One region of the Rhizobium sp. PL01 genome, then DNA from elsewhere that is predicted to be linked to it. Evidence: riboswitches for the same ligand, from Rfam matches in the RefSeq annotation. Region 1 holds a riboswitch; each other region holds the start of a gene.
The links. Region 1 has a riboswitch for cobalamin ahead of R6X40_RS18625 (ABC transporter substrate-binding protein). Riboswitches for the same ligand answer to the same signal wherever they lie in the genome.

Region 2: linked by a shared signal. The riboswitch ahead of cobU (bifunctional adenosylcobinamide kinase/adenosylcobinamide-phosphate guanylyltransferase) and the one ahead of R6X40_RS18625 (ABC transporter substrate-binding protein) in region 1 are both predicted to bind cobalamin.
Region 3: linked by a shared signal. The riboswitch ahead of bluB (5,6-dimethylbenzimidazole synthase) and the one ahead of R6X40_RS18625 (ABC transporter substrate-binding protein) in region 1 are both predicted to bind cobalamin.

What each region holds. Positions count from the first base shown of each region.
Region 1 covers NZ_JAWQUM010000007.1:324,512-335,333, forward strand. The annotation lists gene R6X40_RS18595 (mechanosensitive ion channel domain-containing protein) at 1-1,976, opposite strand, end outside; gene R6X40_RS18600 (hypothetical protein) at 1,975-2,298, shown strand; gene R6X40_RS18605 (class I SAM-dependent methyltransferase) at 2,559-3,344, opposite strand; gene R6X40_RS18610 (pseudoazurin) at 3,341-3,796, opposite strand; gene R6X40_RS18615 (ABC transporter ATP-binding protein) at 3,793-4,596, opposite strand; gene R6X40_RS18620 (iron ABC transporter permease) at 4,593-5,621, opposite strand; gene R6X40_RS18625 (ABC transporter substrate-binding protein) at 5,618-6,619, opposite strand; cobalamin riboswitch at 6,868-7,100, opposite strand; gene R6X40_RS18630 (heavy-metal-associated domain-containing protein) at 7,375-7,569, opposite strand; gene R6X40_RS18635 (heavy metal translocating P-type ATPase) at 7,732-10,236, shown strand; gene cueR (Cu(I)-responsive transcriptional regulator) at 10,299-10,748, shown strand.
Region 2 covers NZ_JAWQUM010000001.1:890,053-900,874, reverse strand. The annotation lists gene cobN (cobaltochelatase subunit CobN) at 1-49, opposite strand, end outside; gene cobW (cobalamin biosynthesis protein CobW) at 156-1,220, opposite strand; gene cobU (bifunctional adenosylcobinamide kinase/adenosylcobinamide-phosphate guanylyltransferase) at 1,224-1,748, opposite strand; cobalamin riboswitch at 1,923-2,323, opposite strand; gene R6X40_RS04130 (chloride channel protein) at 2,467-4,257, shown strand; gene R6X40_RS04125 (cobyric acid synthase) at 4,270-5,724, opposite strand; gene R6X40_RS04120 (hypothetical protein) at 5,971-6,114, shown strand; gene R6X40_RS04115 (ABC transporter substrate-binding protein) at 6,883-7,881, shown strand; gene R6X40_RS04110 (proline/glycine betaine ABC transporter permease) at 8,190-9,098, shown strand; gene R6X40_RS04105 (glycine betaine/L-proline ABC transporter ATP-binding protein) at 9,091-10,134, shown strand; gene R6X40_RS04100 (O-antigen ligase) at 10,487-10,822, shown strand, end outside.
Region 3 covers NZ_JAWQUM010000002.1:106,694-117,515, reverse strand. The annotation lists gene R6X40_RS04945 (helix-turn-helix transcriptional regulator) at 1-91, shown strand, start outside; gene R6X40_RS04940 (acyl-homoserine-lactone synthase) at 288-932, shown strand; gene R6X40_RS04935 (DUF2865 domain-containing protein) at 1,108-2,217, shown strand; gene bluB (5,6-dimethylbenzimidazole synthase) at 2,218-2,925, opposite strand; cobalamin riboswitch at 2,969-3,182, opposite strand; gene R6X40_RS04925 (SDR family oxidoreductase) at 3,224-4,045, opposite strand; gene R6X40_RS04920 (phytanoyl-CoA dioxygenase family protein) at 4,134-5,327, opposite strand; gene R6X40_RS04915 (LacI family DNA-binding transcriptional regulator) at 5,432-6,460, shown strand; gene R6X40_RS04910 (diguanylate cyclase domain-containing protein) at 6,461-7,963, opposite strand; gene R6X40_RS04905 (TolB family protein) at 8,052-8,909, opposite strand; gene R6X40_RS04900 (NAD+ synthase) at 8,923-10,602, opposite strand.

The sequences.
Region 1 (10,822 bases):
CGCACACGAATAATCACTGCGCTATCGGCGAGCTCCTGGATGCCGAACCATTCCATATCACCAAGAATGACAGCGTTTGAATCCGGATCACCACGCAAATCCTCGAACGCTTCGAACATCGCAAGGCGCGCGTCCTCGACGTCCTCGCGATAGGCGATGCCGATATCGCCAACGTGATAGGAGAAATCACGCATCAAGTTGGTGACCATTTCCACCGAGGAAAAGGAGATGATGTGGTAAGCGCCCCTGACGTCGCGAAGACTGACCGAACGGATCGTCAGGCGCTCGACAGTGCCGGTTGTACTGCCCACTGTGATCACGTCGCCGACGTTGATTGCATTCTCGAGCTGGATGAACACACCATTGATGACATCCTGGACAAGCTTTTGCGCACCAAACCCGATTGCCAACCCGAGCACGCCTGCCGATGCCAGCAGTGGTGCAATATCCAGCCCCATTTGTGACAAGGAAAACATGAGTGCGATCACGACAATCGCAATCGTAACCGCATTTCTGAGCAGAGAAAGAAGCGTCGTTTCGCGCGATGTCGCGATCGAACCGAAGGCCGGGTTGAGGCGATAATCAACCCAGGAGCTTAAAGCAAGCCAGAGACTATAGGCGACAAGCAGGATGACGAAGACCGAAGCGATCGCACCGGTAAAAGCCAATCCCGGACGTGATTGCATAATTGCGACCAAGTCGAAAATCCCGATCACCGACAGCACGGCACCGAGAACCAGCATCATGATAACCAGTCGAAGGATCGTCAGGAAGCGTGGGACGAGACCGTTGACGCGCCGCTCCAGGAGGGGAAGCCGTTCATTAACGTTTTCCGGAAGAGTGACGCCTTTGGTAACTGCCCGCGCCAGCCAATCGGCGACCACAAAGCCGACAATGATGGCGCCGAACGCCTGGGCGCTGGCGGCGAGAACAGAAAACAGCCGGTCTGCTGGCCCGATCAGCACCACGAAAAACAGAAACGCGAGATAGACGAGCACCGGCCAATGCCATCGTTTGGCAATGAACCGGACCCGGCGGTGGCGGGGGGCATGATCCGGTGTTTCCAGAAGCCAGTTTGTCACGGCCTGTCTGTTCATCAATGTCGCCGTGATGGCGATGATCAAGGCAAGAAGTGCGATAAGCGCGGAGAAGGCCTGTCCAGATGCGCCTGAAACCGCATCTGCGAGAATCGGCTGAAGAAGCAGTTGCCCATAGCCGAGAATGCTGATGAGCAACGCCAGAATCCGGCTTGTTCGCCGGGCCGCCTGATCGGATATCCGCACCAACCGGAGTTCGCCGGCCGAGGGCGACAGAACAGTTCTGACGGCCACCTTTGCCAGTTGTACGACCGTGAACGCATTCAGATACAACGTCTGCTGGATATCCATCCGTCCCAGTTGACCGAACACGGTCAACGCCGCCACATACCCGGCGCCCCAAGCTGCCACGACAATACCGACATCGAGAATTGCCGACATCACGATCAGAATGGCTTTTTCAAAAAAGCCGGCGGTTAGCGCGCGTCGGCCGAAAGAACGGTCAATTCGCCGCGTCATCAATCTCAAAGTGGCAAAGACACCGTATGTGACCACAATCACCAAGGCCAGATCACGCAAGATCAGCAGCAGTACCTCGCCTTCGGCAACATTCAGGTTGGCAAAGGTGGCAGGCGCTGCAGCCAACTGCGTTGAAAAGGCGATCACCGAGGAAACAGTTCTTTCGGCAAATTGCCGTGTGACTTCTGCTATCCTCTGGCCGATGGAGCTGTCTGGCGTCGTATTCAACGGGGCCGGCTCAAGAGCAGAGGGCGCGGCGGCGCTGGCTGCCTTCTGCAATTCGTCCAGAAAAACCGCCCGCATCTTGTCGTCTCGCAGAACGTCGATCAGGTCCTGGAGCTTTGAGGCCTGTGAGGGGTGCTCCTGCGACACGCCTTGGATCGCAGGCTGTTGCGCGGTCGCCGGAGCAATTCCAGCCATGAATGTAATGATTAAAAAACAGGCCGTTCTCAGCAACGAAAGCGCCATCGGTTCCCCCCAGTATTCATTTCATACGAATGCAATTTTTGCAAAAATTCATGAAAAGCATAAGGGAACCACCTTTTGGATCAACCTTTGGATGGGATTTTCTCGTCGGAACGGCCGACGCGCCGACCGGAACCGTGCGTCAGATCACGCCCTCGCAGACATCGTCTTTCCGTCTGACGTCAGATATTGGCAAAGAAAATTGGGTTTGTTCCGTCAATACGCGAAAGCGGCGATGCCACGCTGCGTAACTTGCTTTGGAAACGGGGAGGGGTGAGTCGAAGAGAAGCCGGAGTGCCAAAGCAGGAGGATTTTGCGTAAGCACTTGAGACCGAAACAGCCCGTCCGACGCAGACTTCTGGCTGAACGCAGAACAAGACAGCCTTGGATATCGGCGTTGGCCTTTCGATGCCGTGGCGTGCTGGATTGGCCAGAGCCGTGATCAGGTGATGGATGCGCCGATAGATGCCGTCGCCATGGAGGATATGGCGGAATGGTCTTTGACGCCTGGTAGCGTACGGCCTTCACCGCCCCGGCCTATGCTGATTTGGTGCAGGATAGGACGAACTTGTTGTAGACCAGAGTGCGAAGTTTGTTACGGATATTGGCACGGTCACGTTGACCCCGCGCGATCGATCGCTGCGAAGTGACTTCAATATCGGCGAAGCCCGCCCGATCAAGCAGCGGGACGACGGCGGACGGTGAGAGACCGTTGCTGAATGGAAGCCTCTGCATGATCTCGGTGTGCCGTGCACCCAGCCCGCCGTCGAGATGTGTGCTTGCGCCCGTGACCCGGTCCATGACCGCGATGATGCGCAGTGCCAAACGCCCCAGCCTGCTGGGTCCAGCCCAGTTTCCGTCGAAGAACAGCAGCTTGCCATCAGGTCGCAGCACACGATGCCAGTCGGCGAAGGCCATGGCCGGGTCAGTCAGCGTCCAGACGAGGTGACGGTTGACGATGGCATCGTAGCTTTCGTCGGGCTCCATCGTGTTTTCCGCGTCGGCGAGAATGAAATATGCCCGCGCATTGCCCTGGTGCTTGACCTTGGCGGTGGCCAGCATGGGTTCGGAGAAATCCAGCGCCGTCACCGTATGCCCCATCGATAGCAGGACACGGGTGACCTCACCTGTACCGCAGGCAAGCTCCAGAATCTTGAGCGGCTTGTCACCCAGTTGCGCGCGGATCGCGTTCGCCCAGGCGTCGAACTCGGGTCCTTCGGGAATGCGATGCCCAAAATCCTGATCGAAGGTCTTCGAGCGTTCAGACCAGTAGGCTCTAATATCTTCCTTGAGATCCGCATTCGGCCGATAAGTGCTGTTCATTTCCCGTCGGCCTTTGCGTCGACGCCGGCGAACATGGCATCGAAGCGCGCCCGGGCACGTGCCGGGACGTCGAACGCGCGGATATCGTCAGACAGTGCGGCGTCTCCCACCCTGATCAGCATCACCATGCCCATGCCGAAATGCGGCGAACACTTGATTCCATAGAAGCCGTCCTGATCGAATGTGACCTCAATCTCCTCGTTGATTTTTCCTTTGAACCCTGGATAGCCGTCCGGAACCATGCCGTCGATCGATGCGGCATTGTGGCTCTTGTTGGTGGCGATGAATTTGACGCGGTCGCCGGATTTCAGTTCCAGATAGTCGGGTTCGAACACCATCGATCCCTTGTCTCCACGATTGCGCATCTTGACCTCGAATGTTTCGGCCGAGGCAGGAAAAGCAGCCGACAGAATGAGAGTTGCGGCCAATACGGCTCTGGCGATCGCAGTCATGATAGTCTCCGGAGGGGCTGTTGGGCGGGAATGGAGGGGCCGGGTGGGCGGTATCGTATATGGCAGCCTGCATCGCCCTCATGTTCGATATCGGCATCGATACCGAACACGGACTTGATGCGCTGGGCTTCCAGAACCTGGCGTGGAGATCCCAGCGCCACCAGCATGCCGCTCTTCATGACGGCAATGCGATCACAGAACATGGCGGCATGGTTGAGGTCGTGCAGTGCGGCGACCACGGTCAAATTTTGCTCTTTGACCAGATGCAAAAGACCGATCTGATGACCGATATCGAGATGATTGGTCGGCTCATCCAGCAGCAGGATCGAAGGCTGCTGGGCGAGGGCGCGGGCAATATGAAGCCTCTGGCGTTCGCCGCCAGACAGCGTGTGCCACCAGCGTTTCGCAAATCTCTCCATATCGACATTGCGGATTGCCTCGTCGACGATGGCATCGTCTTTGCCCGACCATGCGGACAGGGGCCCGAGATGCGGCGTACGGCCAAGTTCCACGGCTTGGCGCGCCGTGATCCGCTCGGCGGTCTCGGCCTGCTGTTCCACAAGCGCGATCCTCTGGGCGATTTCGCGACGACCGAGGGTCTGGAGCCGTTGTCCGTCGAGCAGGACTTCGCCGGAGCGCGGTTTTCGGATGCCGGAGAGTAGCGACATCAGACTGGTTTTTCCCGAGCCATTGGGGCCGACGATGCCCAGAAACTCGCCCGGCGCGACATCGAGCGAGACATCCTGAAGGATGGTGACGCCCCCGGCAGACCAGGAAACATTATGCGCCGAGAGTTTCATGCTGAGACCCGCCTGCGACCGAGGATAAGAGCAAAGGCCGGCGCACCCACCAGCGCGGTAATGACGCCGATTGGCAGGACCTGGCCGGGAATGATGACGCGGGAGATGATGTCCGCCGCGATCATGAACACAGCGCCGATCAGGGCGGAAGCCGGGATCAGCAATCCATGTCTCACACCGACGACCATGCGGGCCGCATGCGGAATGACGAGACCCATGAAGCCGATCGAGCCGACAATGCTCACCATCACCGCCGTCATCAGCGCCGAAATGCCGATCAGCACTGCATAGACGCGGCGGACATTGATACCGAGCGAGGCGGCCGATTCCGAGCCGAAGGTGAAGGCATCCAGTGCACGCGCCTGCCAAAGGCAGACAGCGATCCCAACGACCACGCAGGGGAAAGCGAGCCAGACATCAGTCCATCTGACGCCTGAGAGATTGCCGAGCAGCCAGAACATGATGCCGCGAGCCTGTTCCGCATTGGCTGCCTTGGTCACGATGAAGGACGTCAATGCATTGAAAAGCTGGGAGCCGGCCACACCGGCAAGAATGATGGCGCTGGTGCCGCGCCCTGCTCGCAAGGCTAACAGGCTGACAAGACCGAAGGCGACAAGCGCGCCGAAGAATGCCCCCGCAGGCATGGTCAGGAAGCCCGCCCCAAATCCGAGAATGGCAACGCCGACCGCGCCTGTCGAAGCGCCGGCGGAAATGCCTAGAATATAGGGGTCGGCGAGCGGATTCCTCAGCAGCGCCTGCAAAACTACGCCGGACACCGCGAGTGCCGAACCGCAACACGCAGCAACCACGGCACGGCTCATCCGGTAGTTCCAGACGATACCCTGGTCGATGGGATCAAGCGGGTATCCTGCGTTCCACAGGCGGTTTGCGGCCGTCTTGGCAACAATCTCCATCGGAATTGCGGTCTCGCCGATGGCCGCGCCCAGCCAGAGCGCAGCGAGCAGAATGACAAGCGCCAGCAAAATGGCGCCTGTCTTCGACAGCGATGAAATGATCGCGATCACCTGTTGAGCCCGGATGCCGCGATCGCATCGGCCAGGACTTCGATGCCTTCGATCGTACGGATCGTCGGGTTCATCGACTGTGCGTCCATCTCGACGACACGACCATCCTTGACGGCGGCCATGAGGCTGGCGACAGGGTCTGTCTTCAGGAACTCAAGCTTGACGGCGATGTCATCGGCGGGGAAGCGGCGACGTGTCAGCTTTCCGGCGATGATGAACGTCGGATTGGATTTCGCGATGGTTTCCCAGCCGACCGTCGGCCATTCCTCATCGCTCTCGATGACGTTCTTGACGCCGAGCGTGCGCAGGATATAGCCCGGCGCGCCGTACTTGCCTGCGACATAGGGATCAATGTCCGTTTCGGCGCTCGAGAACCAGAATACGGCCGAAAGCTTGTCGTTGGCGGCAGAAATCTTCTTGCGGGCAGCGTTTTCGCGCGCCTTCAGATCGGCGATCACCTTCGCACCCTGATCCTGGACGTCATAGATTTTGGCGAGTTCTGCGATTTCGCGATAGATTAGGTCCATGTCGAAGGGTTTCAGCCGGACACCGTCATCGCCGGCAGAATTGTCCTTTCCGTTGCAATCCGACGGAGAAATATAAGCCGGAATGCCAAGCTCTTCGAACTGTTCAGGCTTTCCGACGACCCCTTCAGGTCCAATCATCCACTGGAATTGGGCCGTAACCAGATCAGGCTTTTTACCGATGACACTCTCGAAGCTCGGATCGTTGTCGGCGAGCCGCTCGATCTTGGAATTGATCTCCTCATATTGCTTGAGGACCGGGCCGATCCAAAGCGCGGTGCCGACGACCTTCTCGTGAACGCCGAGCAGATAGAGAATTTCGGTGGTGCTCTGACCGATCGAGACTGCCCGCTCTGGCGCCTTGTTGATGGTGATCTTGCGGCCGCAATTGTCGAGCGTCAGCGGATACGCGGTCTTTTCCGCGAAAGCCTGGGTCGCTGCGAGCGAAACAAAGACAGCGGCGCTGGCCAGCATGGCAATCGATTTGAGTACGAACATATGGTCCTCCGGATGACTTACGCTTCAAGGCGGATTCGGTGAGGGCATGGGACATTGCGACCTGCAGCACCGCGCGCGATGCAATCGGTCGCCAAAGCCTTTCAGCCCGAAATGAGACAGATGCAGCGGGATGGGAAATCCGGGAGAATGCGCGTGAACGCGCTGCAGGTTCGGTTGGAAACCGTCATCACTATCTCCTGTACAGGGCATCCCCGCCCGTGACGTTGGATCGATCTTATGACGGCAGGTCTCCTGGCTCACGGATGTCTGCTCTCATCTGCCTTCCCGGAATTTCTTCCAGTGGCATGACACCTTCCGGCGTCACAAGGATGATAGGCAATCCGCTTACAGTTGCGGGGGCAGCCACGGTTTCGGTCCCTCTTGGGTCGTCCTCACCGTGTTCCCTATTAATCCCCTCAGAGTCATCACTCGGGGAACCGTCGGTGGCGAATTAGCACCGAGTTTTGGGCCGCGTCAACGTAAACTGGAGGTTGTCAGCAAAGTTTTTCCCGCATGCCCGAGTGATGCTCCCACGACGGCAAACCGATGTCTCAATCGCGCCTCTTAATGGTAGGTGAGGGGTGATTTCATGAGCCTATCAAGACGCCATTGGCCGTTATCAGCTATCGGAGAATTGGGACGCCGGTGCTCAACCGACGCCCCCGCGGGCGCGAAAACGCCCGCGCACGCGATAAAGAGCGGCGTATCTTTGTTCTTGATGCCGCCTTCGCTCAGTTCGTTGTTGCCGGATAGCCGGCTTCTTCGAGAGCCTTTTGAAGGGCTGCTGAGGTTGCTGTTGTTTCGACCTTGACAGTGCGTGCGGCGGGATTGGTCTCGATCCCGGCATTGGGGTCGATGGACTGGATCGCCTTGGTGACGGATCTGGCGCAGCCGCCGCAGGTCATATTTTCGATTTTGAGGTCCATTGACATTCTCCTTGTTTGGGACTGATGACGTGGAAGATGGGGCTTCCAACCATGGGAAGGTCAAGTGGCGTTTAACGGGAAAGTTTGCTATTGACCTTCCCATGGTTGGAAGCCCCATCTTCTATCCGAACCTGAATTTCGGAACGAGAAAAGGAGGCGGCTATGAATGCCCCCGTTCGATCAACAGACTTGTTTTCAACGCTATCGCTACCCATCGAGGGCATGACCTGCGCGTCCTGCGTCGGTCGTATAGAACGAGCATTGAAAGCCGTCCCCGGCGTTGAGACCGTATCGGTCAACCTGGCGACGGAACGCGCGAGCATCACGACCACGTCGGCAGTTCCCCGTGCAAAGCTTGTCGAGGCTGTCGAAAACGCCGGTTATTCCGTGCCGGTTAAATCTGCCGGTGCGGCAGGTCCCACGGAGCTATCGATCGAGGGCATGACCTGCGCATCCTGCGTTGGCCGCGTCGAGCGCGCGCTGAAGGCAATCCCCGGCGTGACGGAGGCAATCGTCAATCTGGCGACAGAGCGGGCCACGATCCGCGGAACCGCCGATGCGGCGGCCCTGATTGCCGCGATTGAAGATGCCGGTTACGACGCAAAGGTCATCGGCACGGCCGCCGGCTATGGCGGCGAGGGCGAGAACGCCGAGCGCGCAGAAAAGAAGGACGCAGAGCGGCGTGAACTGACCCGTGACTTTACCATCGCAGCGGTGCTGACGGCGCCGATCTTTCTGATCGAGATGGGATCGCATCTGATCCCGGGCGTACATGGCCTGATCGAATCGACGATCGGCATGCAGTGGAGCTGGTACATCCAGTTCGCGCTGACAACACTGGTGCTGTTCATTCCGGGCATCCGGTTTTATGACAAGGGACTGCCGGCGCTCTGGCGGCTTGCTCCCGACATGAACTCGCTCGTGGCCGTCGGTTCGCTTGCAGCCTATGGCTATTCGCTGGTCGCAACCTTCGCGCCCGGCTTCCTGCCGCCTGGAACGATCAACGTCTATTTTGAAGCCGCCGCCGTCATCGTGACGCTTATTCTGCTCGGCCGCCTGCTCGAGGCCCGCGCCAAGGGCCGGACATCCGAAGCGATCAAGCGCCTGGCCGGGCTTCAAGCCAAGACGGCGCGCGTCCGCAAGGACGGCAAGACGGTCGATCTGCCGATCGGTTCGGTTGTATCAGGCGATATCGTCGAGGTTCGCCCCGGTGAACGTCTGCCCGTCGATGGCGAAGTGGTCGAAGGCGCCAGCTATGTCGATGAATCGATGATTACCGGCGAGCCGATCCCGGTTTCCAAGTCGGCGGGCAGTCAGATCGTCGGCGGCACGGTCAACCAGAAGGGCGCGTTCGCGTTCCGTGCCACGGCGGTCGGCGGCAATACGGTACTGTCGCAGATCATCCGTATGGTCGAGGAGGCTCAGGGCTCCAAGCTGCCGATCCAGGCGCTGGTCGACAAGGTCACCATGTGGTTCGTACCGGCAGTCTTTGCGGTCGCGGCGCTGACCTTTGCGGCCTGGCTCTCGTTCGGCCCGTCGCCGGCGCTTACCTTCGCGCTGGTCAATGCGGTTGCCGTGCTGATCATCGCCTGCCCGTGCGCCATGGGTCTGGCAACGCCGACCTCCATCATGGTGGGCACCGGCCGGGGCGCGGAACTCGGTGTGGTGTTCCGCAAGGGAGAAGCCCTCCAGTCGCTGAAGGATGCCAAGGTCGTGGCGCTCGACAAGACCGGTACTCTGACTGCGGGCAAGCCGGCCCTGACCGATCTGGAACTGGCGGATGGCTTTAACCGTCCGGCCGTCCTCAGTCTTGTCGCGGCCGTCGAGGCCAAGTCGGAACATCCGATTGCCAGTGCGATCGTGGACGCTGCCATTGCGGAAGACATTTCGCTGCCAGCCGTTTCGGACTTTGAATCCGTGACAGGCTTTGGCGTCAAGGCCAAGGTTGACGGCAAGCGTGTCGAGATCGGCGCCGACCGCTACATGGTCGAACTCGGCCTTGATGTGGCAGCTTTCTCCAAGGTCGCAGAACGTCTGGGCGACGAGGGCAAGTCGCCACTGTATGCCGCAATCGACGGCAAGCTCGCGGCAATCATCGCCGTGGCCGACCCGATCAAGGAGGCAACACCTGCGGCGATCAAGGCCCTGCATGCTCTTGGCCTCAAGGTCGCGATGATCACCGGCGACAATGCCCGCACGGCAAAGGCGATCGCGGCGCGGCTCGGGATCGACGAGGTGGTGGCGGAAGTGCTGCCGGACGGTAAGGTCGATGCTGTTCGCCGGCTGAGGGCCAAGTATGGCAAGATCGCCTTCGTCGGCGATGGCATCAACGACGCCCCGGCGCTGGCCGAAGCGGACGTGGGTCTCGCCATCGGCACAGGCACGGACATCGCCATCGAGGCGGCGGACGTGGTGCTGATGTCGGGCAGTCTACAGGGCGTCCCGAACGCGATCGCCCTGTCAAAAGCGACGATCGGCAACATCCGGCAGAACCTGTTCTGGGCGTTTGCCTATAATACGGCTCTGATTCCGGTTGCGGCGGGCCTGCTCTATCCGGCCTACGGCATCTTGCTATCGCCGGTCTTTGCCGCTGGCGCCATGGCACTATCGAGTGTGTTCGTGCTCGGCAATGCACTGCGGCTGCGCAGGTTCAAGATGGTGCACTGACAAGCTGCGGCAACCGTCCCCATATTCGGGCCGGCTGCCGCGCCATTCCAGGGAGAAGACTGATGAACATCGGACAGGCATCAAAAGCATCGGGCGTTTCGGCCAAGATGATCCGCTACTACGAGCAGACCGGCCTCATACCGGCCGCTGACCGGAAGTCGTCCGGCTACCGCGATTATTCCGACACCGACGTCCATATGCTGCGCTTCATCCGCCGCGCACGTGATTTGGGGTTCTCGGTTGCCGAGATCAGCGATCTTCTTGGCCTGTGGCGAGACGACACCCGGCAAAGCGCCGAGGTCAAGCGCCTGGCACAGGGCCACATCGACGAACTGCACAAGAAGATCAAGGGCCTTCAGGATATGGCCCATACGCTGACAATGCTGGTCAATACCTGCAACGGCGACCACCGCCCCCATTGCCCAATCCTGCAAAGCCTCGAGACCGGGCTGGAGGACGAGGACCTGTCCATCCAGCCTCGCTCCGGTGCCGTCGCACGCCTGTCGCAATAATGGGCTGTCTTGCAGGCCGCGCGCTTTACCCGGTCGCTCAGGCATTAGGGGGATCGTTGACACGCAATGTCCTC
Region 2 (10,822 bases), on a different contig from region 1:
CTTCCTCGCCGTCAGTGATCGTGCCCTTCTGGGCTAGGAGGAGATGCATGATATTCCTCGAGGGCGGCAATACCCCTCTCTGTCACGACGTGACATCTCCCCCTCGAGGGGAAGTGTCCGGCAGGATAGAGGGAGATATGCCGCGCTCATCATTTTCAAATCGCCGCTGCGATGGCAGCGCGTACGGCTGCTTCGTCCATGTCATGCAGGCCGATGACGACCAGACGAGTGCGGCGCACTTCGCCTACAGCCCAGGGGCGGTCGAAATACTGGTCGATGCGGGCACCGACACCCTGGATCAGCAGGCGCATCGGCTTGCCGGGAATATCCGCAAAGCCCTTTAGACGCAGCACGTCATGCTCGGCAATGATCGGCTTCAGCTTTTCGATGAAGGCTGCCGAATCGGCAATCGAGCCCAATTCAACGACGAAACTGTCGAACTCGTCATGGCTGTGCTCCTCGCCTGCCTCGTGTTCCATCTCGTGATGGGATTTGCGGTTGGCGATGTCGCTTTCGGTACCGACACCAAGGCCGAGCAGCACGGCAGCGGAAACCTCGCCGTTCTTCGCCTCGATCATCGTTGGCTTGCGGCTGGTGCGCGACGAAACCTCGTTGCGGACAAAGGCAAGGCCGGTCGAATCGAGCAGATCCGTCTTGTTGAGAATGATCAGGTCGGCGGCGGTCAGCTGGTCTTCGAACAATTCCTCGATCGGGCTTTCATGATCGAGATTGTCGTCGTTGACGCGCAGCGCATCGACCTTGTCATGATCGTCAGCAAACCGTCCGGCGGCAACGGCGGCGCTGTCAACAACGGTGATGACACCATCAACCGTCACCTGGGTGCGGATATCCGGCCAGTTGAAGGCAGCAATCAGCGGCTGCGGTAGCGCCAGACCGGATGTCTCGATGATAATGTGGTCCGGGCGGTTCTCGCGCTCCAAAAGCTTGGTCATGGTCGGAATGAAATCGTCGGCGACGGTGCAGCAGATGCAGCCATTGGTCAGCTCGATGATATCGTCCTCGCTGCAGGCTTCTGCGCCGCAGCCCTTCAAGACATCGCCATCGACGCCGAGATCACCAAACTCGTTGATGATCAGCGCAATGCGGCGGCCGCCGGCATTCTGCAGGATGTTGCGGATCATCGTCGTCTTGCCGGCGCCGAGGAAACCGGTGATGACAGTGGCCGGGATCTTACCGTGGGCGGCTTTTTCGGTGGTCATGGATCAACCCTTCATTTTCAGCGGCAATCCAGCCGCGATAAAATAGACGTCTGCGGATATCTCCGCAATGATTTGGTGCAGCCGGCCCGCATGGTCGCGAAAGTCGCGCGCCATCCGGTTCTCCGGCACGATGCCCAGCCCGACCTCGTTGGAAACGAACACCAGCCGGGCTTTGGCCTGCGGCACATAGGCCGCGAGTGTTTCAAATTCAGCGACCATATCGCGTTCTTCCATCATCAGATTGGTGACCCACAGGGTCAGGCAATCGATCAGAATGATGCGATCGGGTGCGTCGATCGCCTCCAGGCAGGCGGCAAGGTCAAGTGGCTCTTCATGGGTTTGCCAATCCCCCCCGCGGCGATCGCGATGTTCGCTAATCCTTGCCTGCATCTCGCCGTCCCACGCCCTTCCGGTCGCGACGTAATGCATGTCGAGAGCCGACGCCTTGACAAGTTTCTCGGCGAAGGCGGATTTACCGGAACGCGCGCCGCCCAGAACCAGCACGCTGCCTGACTGTATCGATGTCATGGAATGATCCAGGCCTCAGCGTAAGCCGGCAGAAAGTGCAATCCCTGGGCAACGCAAACCGGGATTTGCGGCAACGCAAGATGGGCCGTTCCGGGAACGGGATGATAGTGCCATGACAACCTCCGTGCTGGCATCGGGAGTGTCTCTCCCTGGATCGGGCGAACCCCAAGCTAAGATGGGGCCCTTGAGGATGGCAGGTCTCCTGGCTCACGGCGCCACGCACCCTCAAGGGGCACGAACGGGTTCGCCTCGCCTTCCCGGAGTGTTTTGCGCCAGATTGCGCTGTCGCAATCGACGGACATCACGAAGAGGTGGACGATTCGTAGACTTAGAGGCGTCCGGCCCCGGCTGATCGTGATGCCACTCCAGTGGCTTTTCCGGTTGGGCCGATCCTTGCCGCTGCCGCGAAATGCGCACAGTCCGGAGGCTTGGCTTTCCCGGATGGCGAACCCTGACCGTTCTACAGTCGCGGGGTCGGCTGCGATAAGGACGCCCGGTCTGGGTCCGGCCCGTCGCATTCCCATTTACTCCCAGCATGCAACCGCATACCGGGAACCATCCAATGGCTGATGATTAGGCGCTCACCTGGATCAAGTCAATTGCGGCACTATCTCCCGCCCCATGGTTAGGTCGGGCTTCGGCAAGACTTCACTTGATCTCCCATGCCATGCCTTTTAGGACGGCGCAGAGACAGGATGGCCAGGCGATGAAGATGAAAATTATACCGAAACTCGACCTGCGGCGGCTCGGCTATCTCTCGCTGCTTTTCGATATCGGGCGGATGCGGGCCTTTGCACGGCGAAGTGAACTCGGACTGGTGGTGGCGGGCGTCATTGTTGGTATCACGTCAGGCCTCGCCGTGACGGCGATGAGCATCATCTCCAGCCGCATGCACAGCCTGATTTTTGGAATTTCAGATGACCAGCGCCTGAGCGCGAGCGATCTTCAGGGCGAAATTTCCGTACTGATCGCGCCGGTCGTCGGCGGCATCATCCTTGGCCTGGTGATGATCCTGCTGGCGTCGTGGCGCAAGAAGCCGATGGTCGACCCGATTGAAGCAAACGCGCTGCACGGCGGCCGCCTTTCTCTGACAGACAGCATTATCGTCGCAGTCCAGAACCTGATCTCCAATGGTTTTGGCGCCTCCGTCGGGCTTGAGGCCGGTTACACGCAGCTTGCGTCAGGCATTGCCTCCAAGCTTGGCATTTCGCTGCAGCTTCGCCGCTCGGACCTGCGCACCCTGGTCGGTTGTGGCGCTGCCGGTGCCATTGCTGCCGCTTTTAATGCCCCGCTGACCGGCGCCTTCTATGCTTTCGAGCTGATCATCGGCACCTATACGATCGTGTCGCTGACACCCGTCATCGTTTCCGCCCTGGTTGCCAACCTCGTCGCTCGATGGCTCTATGCTGGCGATTTCACCATCGATGTCGGCCAGTTCGGCGCGGTCGTTCCGGCCGACTATCTGCCGGCGCTGCTGCTCGGCTGCTTCTGCGCCGGCATGGGCATCCTTTTGATGAAGGGCGTCTCGCTGATTGAGGGGCTTGCCCGCCGCAGCTCAATCCCCGCTCCCATACGCCCCGCGCTCGGTGGCATCGTCGTCGGCCTTTTGGCGCTCGTCTCTCCGCAGGTGCTTTCAGCCGGTCACGGCGCCCTGCACCTCAATCTCGCCAGTTCGCCGGCAATCCCGATGCTGATCGGCCTGTTCCTGCTGAAATCGCTCGCCTCGGCGGTATCGATCGGCTCCGGTTTTCGCGGCGGCCTGTTTTTCGCGTCACTGTTCATGGGCGCGCTGCTCGGCAAGCTGTTTGCCTTTTCCGCGCCCTACATCTTTGCCCACGCGACGCTGACACCGGTCATCTATGCCGTCGTCGGCATGAGCTCGCTGGCGGTCGCCGTCATCGGCGGTCCGCTGACCATGACCTTCCTGGCGCTGGAGATCACCGGCGACTTTCCGATCACTGTCCTCGTTCTTGCAGCCGTGATCACCTCATCGCTGGTCGTGCGAACCACCTTCGGCTACTCGTTCGCCACATGGCGCTTCCACCTGCGCGGCGAAAGTATCCGCAGCGCCCATGATGTCGGCTGGATCAGAAACCTCACTGTCGGCCGTCTGATGCGCACCGATGTCCGCACGATCGATATCCAGGCATCGCTGGAGGATTTCCGCCGCGACTTTCCGCTGGGGTCAACGCAACGGGTCGTCGTCGTCGATGGCGCAAAATATGCCGGCATCATTCAGGTGCCCGAAATCTATGCCAGCCCCATCGAGGCCACCGAAGAGCGACAGGACCTCTCCGGCTTCATCCGGCTTGCCAATGACTTCCTGCAGCCAAATATGAATGCCAAGCAGGCGGCCGCCCTGTTCGACACGACGGAGAGCGATGCGCTGGCCGTGGTCAACAACCTCATCGAACGGCGCGTCGTCGGCCTGCTGACAGAAAGCCACACGTTGCGCCGCTACAGCGAAGAACTGGACCGCAGGCGCCGTGAAGCTTCGGGAGAGATTTGAACCAAGCCCTGGTCAGGACATCAGGCTATCAAGCCATCTCGGCTCCAGCACCGCTTCCAGCTCCGCCGCAACGTCGTCGAGCGCACGGTCAACCGATAGCCGGTAGTTTTCGCCGCCGCCCTCGATGCCGAAGCTTTTCAGAAGGGCCGCGCGAAAAGCGTCGCTGCTAAACAGCCCATGCAGATAGGTTCCGCTGATCATGCCATCAGCTGACACCGCCCCATCCGGCCGGCCGTCAATGATCACCGAGGGGCGAGCACAGTCCGCGCCGGTCGTCCGGCCGAGGTGGATTTCGTAACCTTCCAGCGCAACATCGTAAACCGCCGAGCGGGCACTGCTGTTGCGCACCGTTTTTTCCGGCGCCATCTCCGTCTCGACCGCCAGAAGGCCAAGCCCGCGGATTTCGGCGGTATTGCCTTCTATGCCATGCGGATCGGTGACCCGGTCTCCGAGCATCTGATAACCGCCGCAAATGCCGATGACACGGCCGCCACGCCGCACATGTGCCTGCAGATCACGATCCCATCCCTGGGCGCGAAAATCGGCGAGATCGGCAATCGTCGCCTTCGACCCCGGAATGACGACCAGACCGGCATCGGCAGGAAGGCTCTCGCCCGGCCGCACGAAGATGAGATCGACCTCCGGTTCGGCCGCCAGCGGATCGAAATCGTCGAAATTGGCAATGCGCGACAGAACCGGCACGGCGACCTTCAAAGCTCTGCCGGTCCCGCGCGCCAGCTTTTCCAGAACGACGGAATCTTCGGCCGGCAATCGGGCGGCACTTCTCAACCACGGCACGACGCCGAAACAGGACCAGCCGGTGAAACCGTCGACGGCCGCGATGCCATCGTCAAACAGCGACACGTCTCCGCGGAACTTGTTGATGATATAACCGCTGATCATGGCGCGATCTTCGCCGGACAAAATGGTGTGGGTACCGACCAAAGAGGCGATGACGCCGCCTCGGTCGATATCGCCGACCAGAACGACCGGGACGTTGGCGCGGGTGGCAAACCCCATATTGGCGATATCGCCCGCCCGCAGGTTGATTTCGGCTGGCGACCCGGCTCCTTCGACGACAATCAGATCGACGCCTGAGCGGATCGTTTCGAAGCTTTCCATAACGGCGCCCATCAGCTTCGGTTTCAAAGCTTGATAATCGCGCCCTCTCGCCTGCCCTGCCACCTTGCCCTGCACGATAATCTGGCTGCCGGTCTCCGACTGGGGTTTCAAGAGAACCGGGTTCATATGCACCGACGATGGAATGCGGGCAGCCATCGATTGCAGCCATTGTGCCCGGCCGATCTCGCCGCCGTCATCTGAAACTGCAGCATTGTTCGACATGTTCTGCGGCTTGAACGGAGCGACCCTCACACCGCGGTTGGCAGCGATGCGGCAGAGCCCCGCCACGAGTACCGTTTTTCCGACATCGGAGCCGGTTCCCTGGAGCATGATCGTCTTTGTCATGGCACTTCACCTAGCATCGCGGCAACCGCAAGAAAAGCCATATTCCGCCGCATTTCCGTCGTCTTTGGTGCGTGTTTTTCACGCGACATTTCAGGCTGCTGCAAGGCTTGTTCAGCGCGCCCGCCTAACTATCTGGAAAGCGACATTTCGTGGCAAAAACACTCGTTGCTTTCGGCAAAAACAAGCGTATATGAGCATCATCAAAGCACGGAGCAAAAGGCGCTCCACACCCAAGGTCAAACCCCGATGTTGTTCATCTTCAGCAAGCCCAATTTCGTTCAGATCGCCTGGAACTCGAAGGTTCCCGACAGCCAGTCGCGTGTTCGCAACACGGTCATGTCCGCACCCTTCGGCCCGCTCGGCTTCATCCGGACACGCAGCGTCGGCTGACATCTTCTCCCAGACTGACACTTCGAACCGCGCCTCCCTTCGGATCGCGCGGTTTTTTTGTGCCTATTCTACGGGTAGCGACATTCCATAAACGCGAAAACCGCACCCGCTCCTTCCGGAACCGTGCGGTCTGCCAAAATTACACATGGCCGCTCCGGCATACACCCGGAGATCGCTCAAGCCGGGACGCAAAACCTGATCCGGCAGGGCGGCCAAGGATCCCCCGCCGCAGGAAAACAATTAGCCTGACAGTGTTACCGGATGGTTAGCGGGAGCTTAACCAAAGGTGAATTCCGCCTTTTTTTCACTTTTTTTCACGCCAGATGAAAATCAATGTGAAGACGCATACGGAACACAATTTGTCTGGGATAAAACACGCGATGCAACTCTTGTGTGAAGCAGTGCTAATTTTGCGCCAAAGAGCGGTGCGTTTGCACAAAAATCTTGCCCGGCTCATTAAAATTCAACAGCTTGCGCGCACCTTCTGGGGCCCCGCAAACGCCGCGCGCTCGGCCTAAAACGATTCCGGAGGTTGATTTCTCCTGTGGAATACTTACGCTGCCCCCAACGGTAAAAAGAGAGATGGCTGTCGACAGAGTTCCGCGGCCAGACAACAAAACTCCAACGCCGTCGCAGCGGGGATGAAAGATTGGCCTTGCCACAAGAGCCCCCCGATCTGCTTCAACCTGAACGATTGGGTTTCCGGGAGATGCAGTATCCCGATGGACCCCAAGATTTTGGCTGCATTAAGACTGGGAGGTCTTAACCATGAAGAAGCTCCTCGCTTCCACCATCCTCGCCGCCGGCGTTTACGCGCTTGCCGGTTCCGCTCAAGCCGCAGAATGCGGCGAAGTCAGCATCGCAGAAATGAATTGGGCATCGGCCGGCGTCGCCGCCCACGTCGACAAGTACATTCTTGAAAACGGCTACGGATGCACCGTGACACTGGTGACCGGCGACACGATGCCGACCTTTACCTCCATGAACGAGAAGGCCCAGCCCGACATGGCGCCCGAATTGTGGGTCAATGCCGTGCGTACGCCGCTCGATGCCGCGATCAAGGAAGGCCGCCTGATCGAAGCAGCACCGCTGCTCAGCGAAGGTGGCGTTGAAGGCTGGTGGATTCCGAAGTTCCTGGCTGACGCCCACCCGGACATCAAGACCGTTCAGGACGCGCTGAAGCACCCTGAATTGTTCCCGGCACCTGAAGACCCTTCAAAGGCCGCCGTCATCAACTGCCCATCGGGCTGGAATTGCCAGGTTTCGACCGCAAACCTCTACAAGGCGCTGGGCGCTGAGAAGGCCGGTTTTGAACTGGTCGACACTGGCTCGGCTGCCGGTCTCGACGGTTCCATCTCCAACGCCTTTGAAAAGAAGTCCGGCTGGCTCGGCTACTATTGGGCCCCAACAGCCATCCTAGGCAAGTACCAGATGACCCGCCTGAGCTTCGGCGTCGAGCACAACAAAGCAGACTGGGATGCCTGCACCGCGGTTCCGGATTGCGCGGATCCGAAGGTAAACTCCTACCCGACCTCGGACGTCTACACGGTCGTCACAAAGGCCTTCTCCGAGAAGGCTGGTGTCGCCATGGACTACGTCAAGGTCCGTCAGTGGGACAACGGCACCGTCAACAAAGTTCTCGCCTGGATGACCGACAATCAGGGCACGAACGAAGACGCAGCCAAGTACTTCCTCGAAACCTATCCGGACATGTGGACCAAGTGGGTCGCACCGGATGTTGCCGAAAAGGTCAAGGCAGCCCTCTAAGGGATTGCCTTAGCGGCAGCGGAGCAGACTTCGCTGCCGGCTTTCGGCCGATAACACGGCACCTTGCCATAGCGCCGGAAGACAGGAGACCTCGATACCGGCGACCCGAGATGCCGCCGGTATTTCCACCAGATATGGATATGAAAACGAAAATCGTCGCAAACGGCATAGTCGCTTGTGACGAAAAGCTGTCACATTTTCGACATGCCGGGGTTCGGAAAGAAACCACCCAAGTCTGCGCACAAGCCTGAAACAGGCATCGACGACGCAGCCGGCACTATAAAACTTCCGGTTTAAAGGGGAACAACATGGCAATATGCAGTTACTTGCCAGATCTGCTTTGTAAATTTCCGGCAATCGACGATACGACGATACGAATGGCTCGAAAAAGCGTCGATGATGGCTTCAAGGCCCTCGTGCGCGAGTATGTCAATATCATCGATGCTCTCGTCCAACCGCTTCAATGGTTTTTGAACTATCTCGAAAAGCTCTTCGTCAGTTCGCCATGGGTCATCATCCTGGCCGTGATGGTCGCGATCGTCTATTACGGCAGCCGCGATATCCGCGTCACTCTTGGCACAATCGTTTCCATGCTTTTGATCGGATTGGTCGGTCTATGGAACGACACCATGGTGACGCTCGCCATGGTCACTGTCTGTACGTTCATCGCCATCATCGTCGGCCTTCCGATCGGTATCTTGATGGCCCGCTCCGAGCGCGCCCAATCGATCATCAATCCGATCCTCGACGTCATGCAGACGATGCCGAGCTTCGTCTATCTGATCCCTGTGGTGATGATCTTCGGCATCGGCAAGGTTCCCGGCCTGATCGCCGTCGTCATCTATGCCGTGCCGCCGATGATCCGCCTGACCAATCTCGGCATACGGCTGGTCGACAAGGAAGTTCTGGAAGCAGCAGACGCGTTCGGCTCATCGCCCTGGCAGCGGCTGAAGAACGTCCAGATGCCACTGGCGCTGCCGACCATCATGGCCGGCATCAACCAGACCATCATGATGTCGCTCGCCATGGTCGTGGTCGCATCGATGGTCGGCGTCGGCGGCCTCGGCCGCAACGTTCTGCAGGCCATCAACAATCAGTTCTTCACCGTCGGCTTCTTCAATGGTTTCGCGCTCGTTGCGATCGCCATCATTTTTGACCGGACCAGCCAGGCCTATGGCAAGCGGCTGCAGAAGCATTCGGAGGTGATCCATGGCTAGTCATGCAATCGAGGTCAAGAACCTCTACAAAATCTTCGGACCACGCGGCCGCGATTATGTCGATCAGGTCAAGGCCGGACTTGGCAAAAACGAACTCAATGAAAAGCATGGCCATGTTCTCGGCCTGCAGGACATCAACATCTCCATGCCCGCCGGCGGCGTCATGGTGGTCATGGGCCTATCAGGCTCGGGTAAATCGACGCTGATCCGCCACATCAACCGCCTGATTGATCCGACGGCCGGCGAAGTGCTCTATGATGGCGTCGATGTCTGCAAGATGAACGAAAACGACCTGCGCGAATTTCGGCGCCACAAGACAGCGATGGTGTTCCAGAAATTTGCGCTGCTGCCGCATCGCACAATCATCGAAAACACCGTCTACGGCCTGGAAATTCAGGGCGTTCCGATGGTTGAAAGCCGCAAACGGGCGCAGGGCTGGATTGAACGCGTTGGCCTCAAGGGGTTCGAGAACCACTATCCGAACCAGCTTTCGGGCGGCATGCAGCAGCGTGTCGGCCTCGCCCGGGCGCTGACCAACGATGCTGACATCCTCCTGATGGACGAGGCTTATTCGGCGCTTGATCCGCTCATCCGCGTCGATATGCAGACGGTTTTGCTCGACCTGCAGAAGGAACTGAAGAAGACCGTGGTGTTCATCACCCACGATCTCGACGAGGCCCTTCGGCTCGGCGACAAGATCGCCATCTTGCGCGACGGCAAGGTGATCCAGCAGGGAACGGGACAGGATATCGTTCTGAAACCGGCCGACGAATACATCACCGCCTTCGTCAAGGAAGTGAACCGTGGCCGCGTCATCAATGTCGAAACGATCATGAAACCGCTCTCCGGAAATCCGGAGGGCGTGCCGGTGACGATCGGAACCGTGCTTGAAAGTGCTGCTCGCATGATGACGCTAGCCAACCAGAACGTTGCCCATGTCGTCGATGCCAATGGCCGGCCAGTCGGATCGCTCGATCTTCGCACGATCATTTCGGCCATGGTGACGCCGATCGGCCATGAATTGCAAGCAGCCTGAAACTACTTGCCTCAGGAGGACAGGGCGGGAAAGCCGGCCTGTCCCAGGCCTTCCCTGCGGGGCTCGCTCCCCCATCTGCCTGCAATTGCCTTCGACGGCGAATGCCAGGCTTTTCGTTCAATGAACCAGCAACGCGGTGGCGACCACCAGAATGATCATCACCAGCGTCAACACGCCTTTGACGGCGAAAAACGATCTTTACCCCGATTTAACCATGTGAAGGCACTGTGCGATAAGGCAGCCCAAACCGCTTTCGCGCACGCGCGTCGCGTTGCCGGGCACTGACGGCACCTGAAGATGGATGGGTGGCAACAGTCGCCATCGTCTTCGCCGTCAGTCACGGACAACCGCCTTGCGCAACGCAGATGCCAAAATAATCATACCGCAGCGGGCGCCCGAAGGGGCTGCGACGATGATGCGGGCTGCAACGACATTGCTGTCGGGCTTTGGCCTGTTCATCATGATCTTCACCCTCAATCCCTTCATGGGCGATACCTTCGCCGAGGGCGATGTCGGAAGTACAGCGAATGTCGTCAACCAGGTCGGCTATCTCGGCTTGGGCGGGCTGTTCATCTTTTCCATGCTGGCCTCCGTTGATCCCCGCACATTGCTGAAGCTGCTTTCCCCCAGCTGGCTGATCATCTTTGCCATCGCCTATTTCTCGTGCATGCAGTCCTATGACCCATCC
Region 3 (10,822 bases), on a different contig from region 1:
CATGACCAATACCCGGCGCAAGCTCAATGTTGTCTCCAACACCCAAGCCGTCGCCCAAGCCGTCCGGCGCGATCTCATCCCGACGTTTTGATGTCATTCCGGCAAGGCGCCGGCTCAGCCTCAGGCACCACATCATCTGTCCCTTTTTCCCTGACGGGAGGTCCTTGCGGACCTCCCGTCAGGAGAAACATATCCGCGTGCATTAGAAACCTGTCACTACCGACAGTTATGCCGGATGGCGATCCCTGACAGCATTTGCTCCTCGAATACGAACACAGGAGCAAACAATGATCAGGATTTTCAACCGCAACACCGGCAAGCAGCATCCGGGCGATCTCGATGCCATGTACAAGCTGCGCAAGCGCGTCTTTCATGATTTGTTGAAATGGGACGTCTCAGTTCGCGGCGATTGGGAGATCGACGACTATGACGACGCCAATCCACTTTATGTACTGTCTTATTCCGATGAGACCGGCCGCCTGCGCGGTTCGCTGCGGCTTTTGCCGACACTTGGACCAAACATGCTGGATGATACGTTCCCGATCCTGCTTGGCGACAATCCGCAGGTGCGCAGCGCCTCGGTCTGGGAATCCAGCCGTTTCTGCATCGATCCTACTATCTCGCAGGATCGCGGCTCAAACCAGGTGACGCTGGCCGCGGCGGAGCTGATGTGCGGCGTTGGCGAACTCGGGCTGTCATCCGGCCTCAGTCACATCGTCACCGTCACCGATGTCTTCCTGGAGCGCATGTTCCGGCGCATGGGCTGCCCCGGCGAGCGGATCGGCGAACCGCAGCGGATTGGATCGGTCTACGCCGTTGCCGTTGCCTGGGAGGTCACACCCGATCTTCTGGAACGAATGAAAAGCGTCGCAGAAATCGGTGGATCGGTGCTGGAGCGGCCGATGTCGCTGGAAATGGCCCGGGCGGCTTAAACGACCGGCCCCGGGAGAGCCGCCGATTGTGGCTCTCCCGCCTCGCCCAGCATGTTTCTCCCACCTGCCGTTAACGCTGGTTTGCGGACTGCGTTGCAGCACCGTCGAATGACGCTATGATGGGAGGAAAGTCAGAGTGCGCGGGATGTTCCTTCGCACCCGGCGCGGTGCCGGTATGCTCAGGCGAGAGAAACACGTGATCTTCCGTTCGATATCCTTTGCGGCGCTGATAGCCCCGCTTCTTCTGGTCATGACGGCCACAGCCGACGCCTCATCGGTGTGCGAACGGCTGAGTGCTGACCTTGCCAGCTTGCCGAAGATCGTCGCCTCCAATGCCAATCTGCGCGACTATACCGGCGCGATCTCCCGCCAGAACCTGGACCTGCGGCAGGCGCGCAGCGATCTCAGACGGATGGGATGCAGTTCAGGCAGCGTCATCATTGTCGGAGGCGAGAACGAAGAAGCCTGCCATAGCCTCGGTGCCGAAATATCGCAGATGGAGATGGATCTCGAAACGCTGAAGGCGCGCCGTCAATCCATGTTGGATGGCAGCAACAGCGACATCAGCCGGCGGCGCGTTCACGCCGCGCTGGCTGCCAATCGCTGCTTTGAGGAACAGGATGAAGTCCTCAACGCCGCCGTGGAAGAACCGGAAACCCACCGGAATATCCTAAACGACCTGCCGCCGATCAACGAAGGCTATGACGACTGGCGCGGCAGCAACGCCGACTTCACCACACCGGATGATGGTTTTGGGCCGAGCGCCGACTATCCCGGTAGCCTGCGGACACTCTGTGTCCGCACCTGTGACGGGGCGTTCTTTCCGATCTCGTCGAATTCATCGCCGGCCGATTTCCAGCGCGATGCCGAAACCTGTCAGAGGCGCTGCCCCGGAACAGAGACGGCGCTCTATTATCACGCGCTCGTAACCGAAGAAACAAATCAGATGGTTTCCGCCGCCACCGGCGAGCCCTATGCCGACCTGCCGTCGGCTTTCGCCTACAAAACCCGCGATCTCAGCCGGCCCGGCCAATGCGGCTGCTCTCCAGCCAGCCGGACAGCCACGCAACAAAGCACGCCGGACGACGGCAAGGGTGTCATCGACCTTCGCACCAGCAAGAAGGCTGACCCGATTGAGGCAAAGAGCACAATTGCCGACCGGCCCTACAATCCGCAGGACACCAAGGTCCGCGTCGTCGGCCCAAGCTTCCTGCCCTCGCAGGAAACCTCGATCGATCTCAGGCATCCTGCCGGTCCGGGATATCAGCAGCAGCAAACCAACTGATCAATCGCCTGCTGATCGATTGCTTGGCCTGACGCCCCAGGTATCCTCAAACACCAGCTCCTCAAGCGGCAAGCGCTGACGCCAGCCTTTGACGGCAAGCTCCGGCTCGGCATACAGCGCATCGACATAACCAAGGCACAGCCAGGCGATGATCTCGATATGATCGGGAATGCCGAGCACGTCCTTGATATCGCGATCATGGAAAATGCTGACCCAGCCGACACCCACCCCCTCGGCGCGTGCGGCCAGCCACAGGTTCTGCACCGCACAGACAGTGGAAAACGCATCCATGCGCGGATTGTGCGTCCGGCCAAGAACCACTTTTCCGGCCCGCGTCGGATCGCAGGTAACACAGATGCTCACCGGCGCCTTGCGGATGCCTTCGAGCTTCAACGACCGGTATTGATCCCGCGCCGCGCCTTCGAACATCAGCGCCGCTTCCTCGTTCGCGCGCTGAAAGGCCTCGAAGACACGAGCGCGCTTTTCCTCGTCCCGGACAACGATGAAATTCCACGGCTGCATGAAGCCAACGGACGGTGCACTATGAGCGGCGGCAAGAAGCCGCCCGAGCACGTCATCGGGCAACGGTGTCGGTAGAAATTGATCGCGCACGTCGCGGCGGGTTTCGATGGCCCGGTAGACGGCAGCGCGCTCGTCTGTTGAAAATGCGTCCGCCTTCACAAGGCGGTCTTGCGGTTCAGTTTGCATCGTTTGATCCCCAACAATGCGAAACCTCCCGCCGTCCGCGCGGGGTTGGTCTATCTCGTCAGGCCGGTCTTCTGACTGCGGATCATCCGGCTTTGCCGCCTTCCCAGATCGGTTTAAGATCCAGTGGCAGAATTCTGAAATAATTCAGAGATTCACAAACACAAAGCCGTCCCCGTTACAGCGCTGGGCACGTCCCGGATTTTCACCGGATTCCCGATTCTCCCGCCTGCGCGGGCACCTGAACGGACCGATATGGCCATAGCGGGCCGCCGATTGCAAGGCGGCCCGCCTGTTGTCCTCACATGGCAGCGACCGGATGCGGAGAACCGTCATAGGCACCCCAGATCGACTGATCGAAGCAGATCACCGAGCCGGTCATCAGTCCGGACTCACCAGACGACAGATAGGCGCAGGCACGTGCCACTTCGGCCGGATCGACCAGACGGCCAAACGGCTGGCTGGCGGCAGCCTTTTCCAGCCAGTCGCTTGCCGCACCATGAAATTCGCGCTGGATGCGATCTTCGCCTTCCGACGCCATCCAACCGATGTTCAAACCGTTGACGCGAATGCGGTTGCGCAGGACGGCATAGGCCGTGTTCTTGGTGAGCGTTTCCAGGGCGCCTTTGGAAGCGCAATAGGCCGCAATGAAGGGCTGCCCCGCCTTGGCCGACATCGACCCGATATTGACGATGGTTCCCTCGATCTTCTCCCGGCGCATCACGTTGATCGCCTCCTGCATCAGGAAGAACGGCGCCCGCACATTGACCGCAAACATCCGGTCAAACAGTTCAGGACTGGTATCGAGGATTGTGCCGCGATCGGTAATCGCCGCCGCATTCACCAGCGCATCCACCCGGCCGAATGCGCTGTCGCAGGCGGAAACCACCTTGCGCGCATCCTCGACTTGTTCAAGATCGGCCTGCACGTAGACGACCTTGGTACCCGTCGCCTTGCCGATCTCGGCGGCCTTGGCCTCGCCCTTGGCGGCGTTGCGGCCACAGATGACGATGCCTGCCGCACCGCGCTCGGCAAACAGCGTGGCGATCGTTGCGCCCAGCCCTTGGGTGCCGCCGGTGACGATCGCGATCTTGCCGTCCAGACGGCCATAGTCATTGCTCATTGCATTTCCTCCGGTTTCAATGTCGCTGATGTCAAAAAACTCCCGCCCGGAATTCGGGCAGGAGTTCGAATTGGGTGATTGTAACGCGTTAGCTGAGTTTCTTCTCCGACTGTGCCGCAAGAGCTGCGGTAAACGCGGCCTCCTCCCAACCACCAGACAGTGCCTCGTGCATCAACTGCGCCTGCGTCTTCGGAGCAAGCCCGCCGACGGGTGGGTCCCTGTCGAGATTGGTCGGGAACGAATAGCCCTCGGCACAGGATGCGATCGCGCAGCCCGCTTCCGCATGGGACAACCGGCCATCCGCAAGCATTGCCTTCAACGCCGGATAGAGCACGGCACTCATGCGCTGCCGATTGACGGTCTCCATTGCCCGGCCAAAAGCCGAGGAAACCTGCAAAAGGTTGGCTACGCGCTTGATACCCTCGGAGCGATTGGTTCCGGCTGCGTGAAAGAGTGCCGGGTTAAAGAACACCAGATCCCCCTTCGACAGGGGCAATTGAATATGATGGCGATCAAAATAATCGCGAAATTCCTGGCGTTTCAGCGCCAGATAGCCCGGAACATAGGTCTGGCTGTAGGGCAGGAACAGGGTCGGTCCGCTTTCTAGCGGCATGTCGCAATGGGCAACCGCCCCTTGCAACGTCAGGACCGGTGACAACCGGTGGACATGCGCTGGAAACTGCTCGATCGCGGACGACGTCTGAAAGCCGAGATGGTAGTCCCGGTGCGCCGATTGTGCCGCTCCGCCCGGATTGACCCGATTGACCTGCGCGGTCATCTGGTAGCTCGGCCCGAGCCAGGCTTCGCTGACCAGCGCGATCAGCGCGTTGCCATAATAGGCAGCAAAATTCTCAGGGTCGCGCAGGCAGTGCTTTTCCAGCGAATTCCAGATGCGGTCGTTGGCGCCAGCCTTGGCAAAATGGTCGCCGCCGCCGGTATTGGTCCGGTGCTGTTCGTTGATGATATCGTCGAAAATCCCGCTCGCCGTGTCGATGACGGCCGTATCCTCAAATGCCCGCTTCAGCACGACGACGCCCGGTCCTGTCGCGAAGGCATCGCAGATTTCGGCAAGCACCGCCCGGCGCCCTTCGCTGCTTTCGGCAGCCGTCAGCACGCTGGCGCTATCATAGATCAAAACGTTCTTCTCGATGGCCGCCGCATGAGGATAGTCCGCAAGCACTGTCGTGCGCTCCACCTCAGCGCGAAACTCCTCAAGATCGCAGGCGGCCTCAGTGAGCCAGACCCGGTCCGCGCGCTGCTTTAGACTATTGTCGGTTTTCATCCCATGTCCTCCTGCCGGATGTCCTTCGATGACCGCACTATACGCCGAGGAAAAAGCTGATATAGAGCAGAAACCCATCAAAAAACCATCAGAATGGAGCCGCGATGGCGCACGAGTTTCTGGTCAAGGACATCGCATTTCAGGCCGGGTTGAGCATCGCCACGGTCGATCGTGTCCTCAACGAACGACCGGGGGTGCGCAAACAAACCGAAAAGCGCGTCCGCGCCGCGATCGGCGAGTTGGAAAAGCAACAGGCGGGCGTCGAGATTCAAGGCAGGAAATTCGGCATCGACATCATCATGGAAGCGCCCGACCGCTTTACCCACACGGTACGCGATGCCTTCGAAAGCGAAAGCCTGACATTTCTGCCGACAGTCTTCCGGTCCCGCTTCCATTTCGCCGAATCCATGCGGCCGCAGGAGATCGTGCAACGGCTCGACCGGGTGCGCCTTCGCGGCACCGATGGCGTTGTCCTGAAGGCGCCTGATGTCCCGGAGATCAGCGCCGCCGTCACACGCCTCGAACAATCCGGCATTGCCGTTGTGACGCTGGTCACCGACCTGCCGAACGCACCGCGCACCGCCTATGCCGGCGCGGACAACAGGGCCGCCGGTGAAACCGCAGCCTACCTGATCGGTGAGCGTTTTGCCGGCCAGCCGGCGACGGTGCTGGCAACATTGTCGAGCAGCCGGTTCCGAGGGGAGGAAGAGCGCGAAATAGGCTTTCGCCGCACATTGCGCGACCGGTATCCGTCTATCGGCATCGTTGAAATCAGCGAAGGCCTTGGCCGCGATGATGCAACGGGTGTTCTGGCTGCGGCCGCCCTTGCAAACAATCCGGACATCAACGCCGTCTATTCAATTGGTGGGGGAAACCGGGCGGTGCTGGCCGCTTTTTCTACAGCCGGACGCGCCTGTGCCATCTTCGTCGCACATGATCTCGACGCCGGAAACCTGGAGTTCCTGCGCAATGGGCAGATCCATTTCATCCTGCATCATGACCTAAAGGCCGACGTCCGGACCGCCTTTCGGGCCATTATGGGCCGAAGAAGCGCTCTGACCGGCCACGGTGTTGCACGCCTGTCGGTGGTAGAGGTCATCACGCCCTACAATATCCCACCATCCGATCACTGATCAGGCAGCCTGCACGGTATGTGGGAACTGCTTCGAGAGGACCAGATCATCCGCCGTCTGGACGCGGTTGCGGCCGCGATTCTTGGCCAGATACAGCGCCTGATCGGCGAGCGGTACGATTTCACGGGCGATCTTCCCATGGTCCGGTGCAAAAGCCACACCGATGCTACTGCCGACCCGCAGCAACTGCCCCTCGAACGGCACTGGAACCTGCGCCTCGACGATCAGTGCATCGGCAAGTGCCATCACGTCGGTGCGCGAAACGGTGTGGTTTACAATGATGATGAACTCATCACCACCGAGCCGCGCAACCACGCCACGATCGGCAACACGGTCGGAAAAGCGAGTAGCAAGCGCTTTCAGCACCGCATCGCCGGCCGGATGACCATAAGTATCGTTGACGGCCTTGAACCTGTCGAGATCGAGGCAAAGCAGCGAGAAAGGCCGCTCGTTGACCTTTGCAAGTGATGCATTCAGGACATCGTCAAAACCGCTGCGGTTCAAAAGGCCGGTCAGTCGGTCGTGCTTGGCCAGGTGACGATTTTCCGCCTCGCTGGTCTGGAGCGCGGAAAACACCGCGCCGAACCGGGCTGCGATGAAGGCCATGATCAAGGCGCCGAGCATCGCAATGACGATCACGCTCGGCAGCGTCTCCGAGCGGACAAAGCTGCCAGGAGTGCGCGGCGTCCAAGCCGAAACCATGCAGCCCGGCTGAGAGCAATCGCCGACCGCGACCTGAATGGAGCCCTTTGGCACCTCGCGCAACGGGGCAAATCCAAGGTTTGAAATACCGAGCCTGTCTTCCATGTCGCGGATCATGCGTTCGCTGAAAGGCTTGACGGTGATCATGAATACCGGCTTACGGCGGCCAGCCGGAATGTCCATTGTCTTTGGAACGACGGCCTGCACCACGACGATGCTCATCTTGCCATCGATCATCCGCAGGTCAGCGGCGTGGATGTTCGGCAACGGCGCTGCCAAGGAATCGGCGTCCTTCTCCGTCGATAGAAGCGCCCAGTCGCCCCCCTTGGCGACGAGGGCCACCTCATACAGATCGTTCGCCTTCTCAATGAGATCCTCGACCCATTTCAGGGTGCGCCCACCTATGTCAGCGTCGACCTTGCGGCCATTCTCCACAGCCAGCAACGTCCGGTCGGAAGCCTCGGCGAAGATCATCCAGGAAAAGCCGAAATCCTGCCAGAGCCAGTCGGTCAGCTCTTGCTTGACAAAAGCATCGGTGAAGGTGCGGTCCGCAAGCTGTGCGAAGCTCTTGTCCCAATAGGACAATCCTGCCTGGTACTGCACGACCGCATCGACCTGATGCCGCATCTCGCTTTCGACCAGTTTTCGCTCGGCGGTCAGGCCGAACCGGTCTGCCTCCGTGACGGAGCGGTTGAGCACAAAGGCAAGACTGGCGACGATCAGGAATGCGACCAGCGTGCAAGCAGCATGGATACCCAGCACCGCCCTGCTCGAATTTCGCTTTTTCGCCCCTGATGCCATGCCGCCTCACCGGTCCTTTTCACCAAACCTGCCCCCAGGTTTCATGCGTGATTGAGACGGAGCTTATCAAGGAAAGCGGAAGTTTCATTTAAACAAGCTGGTTGGAAATCCGTAAATTGCCAGGGACCGGTTGATAGCGCACGAAGGCAAATTCCTGGCCATCGGGAGACCAGTTGGGAACGTTGATCGTGCCCTGCCCGCCGAACAGCTCGAACAGGGTGCGGGCATTGCTGCCATCCGGATCCATCAACCGCAATCGGACATCGAGATCACGCGGATGATCGAAGATGTCGCCGTCATAGGAGATCACCAGCAGGTGTTTGCCGTCGGGCGATGGATGCGGAAACCAGTCGCCGTACGCGCTGTCGGTAATGCGCGTGACATCCGAACCATCGGGCCGGATACGCCAGATCTGCATCCGGCCTGTGCGGCTGGAGTTGAAATAGATCCATTCACCATCCGGGCTGTAGTCGGGGCCGTCATTGCGCCCCTCGCCGAAGGTCAGCCGGGTCTCTTCGCCGCCTTCGACCGGGATGGTATAGATATCGAAGACCTGATCGCGAATGCCGCAATAGGCAAGTGTCTTTCCATCCGGCGACCAGCCATGCCAGTAGGACGGACGGTTCTGCGTCACCTGACTCGGCAGCCCACCTGTAGCGGGTAATGTGTAGATCGTCGATGCGCCATGCTCGGTCTTGTCGCTGATGACGATGGTTTTGCCATCCGGTGAAATGCCGTGGTCGTTGTTGCAGGTCCGCGCAAAGCCGGTATCGATCAGCGCCGGTTTGCCCTCTGAAAGCGGCAAGCGATAGAGAAAGCCGTCGCCATTGATGACGAGCGACTGGCCGTCCGGCGACCAGTTCGGTGCCTCGACCAGCTGCTTCGTCTGCCAGACGACCCGGGTTTCTCCAGTTGCGATCGTGTAGATTTCGACGGAGCTGCGCATGATGTCTCCAGAACTAGCGGTCGCGGAACCGGTTGGTGATCGGATAGCGCCGGTCGCGGCCAAAGTTCTTCTTGGTGATCTTTACGCCCGGCGCCGACTGGCGGCGCTTGTATTCGGCGATATAGAGCAGATGCTCGATCCGGTGCACCGTCGCCTCGTCATGGCCACGCGCCACAATCTCCTCGGTGCCCATTTCCTTTTCGACCAGGCATTCGAGGATATCATCAAGCACCGGATAGGGCGGTAGCGAATCCTGGTCCGTCTGGTTCGGGCGCAACTCGGCAGACGGTGCCTTGTCGATGATATTCTTCGGGATCACCTCACCGGACGGTCCAAGCGCACCCGGCGGCACCGTGGTATTGCGCCAGCGCGACAGGCCATAGACCTGCATCTTGTAAAGGTCCTTGATCGGATTGAAGCCGCCGTTCATGTCACCGTAGAGCGTCGCGTAACCAACCGACATTTCCGACTTGTTGCCGGTGGTGACCACCATCGAACCGAACTTGTTCGACAGCGCCATCAGGATCGTGCCGCGCGTGCGGCTCTGCAGGTTTTCCTCGGTGATGCCGGATTCCGTCCCCTCGAACATGTCCGAGAGGGCGCTGAGGAACCCCTGCACCGGTTCCTCGATCGGCACGACATCGTAGCGGCAACCGAGCGCCTTGGCGCAGTCTTCGGCATCCTTGAACGAATCCTCTGACGTGTAGCGATAGGGCAGCATCACGGTGCGGACCCGCTCTTCGCCCAGCGCATCGACAGCGAGTGCTGCGCAAATCGCCGAATCGATGCCGCCGGAAAGGCCAAGCACGACATTTTTGAAGCCGTTCTTGTTGACGTAATCACGAAAGCCCAGCATGCAGGCCCGGTAGTCCGCTTCCTCATTCTCCGGCAGGCGCGACATCATTCCGCGCTGGCAGACCCAGCCACTGTCCTCTCTCCTCCACTCCGAGATCGACACGGCCTCCTCGAACTGGCTCATCTGGAAAGCCAGCTGCTTGTCCGTATTGACGGCAAAGCTGGCGCCATCAAACACCAGCTCGTCCTGGCCGCCGAGCTGGTTGGCATAGAGCAGTGGCAAACCGGTCTCGATCACCTGTTTGATGGCGACCTGATGACGAATGTCCATCTTGGCCCGATAGTAGGGCGATCCGTTCGGCACCAGCAGGATCTCGGCGCCGCTTTCGGCGAGCGTCTCGCAGACACCCAGTTCACCCCAGATATCCTCGCAGATCGGTATGCCGAGCCGTACGCCACGAAAGTTGACCGGTCCGGGCATGGGGCCTTGGTCGAATACCCGTTTCTCGTCAAACTCGCCGTAGTTCGGCAGGTCCACTTTATCGCGCACAGCGATGATCTGCCCGCCATCGATGACGGCGACGGCGTTGTAGCGTCCTGTCTCATCCTGGCGGGGGAAGCCGACGATGATGCCCGGCCCGCCATCGGCGGTGTCAGCTGCCAGTGCATCGACGGCCTTTTGGCACGCCTTGAGGAAGGCGGGTTTCACCACCAGATCCTCCGGCGGATAGCCGGAAATGAACAATTCGGTCAGCAGCAGCAGATCGGCGCCGTTGCGGGCCGCATCGGCGCGGGCTTCGCGTGCCTTGGCAAGATTGCCGCCGATATCGCCAACTGTGGGATTGAGCTGGGCTACAGCGATACGGAACGTCGTGGAAATGGTTTTTTGCGCGGTCATGAACAGGCCTGTACTTGATCTTGCTATCGGGGATGTGAGGCATCCGAGGAGCTGTTTATCGCATTCCGCACCAAAATACCCCGTGCTTGCGATCAAGCCAGAAAAAAATCCGCTCTACCCCTGAGATAGCTTTTCCCCTGCCGCTCACAACCCCGCCGTTCAGGCCATGTCCGATCGGCAACAAGCGCCGAAAAAGTCAGTGGAGAACACCACTTGAATT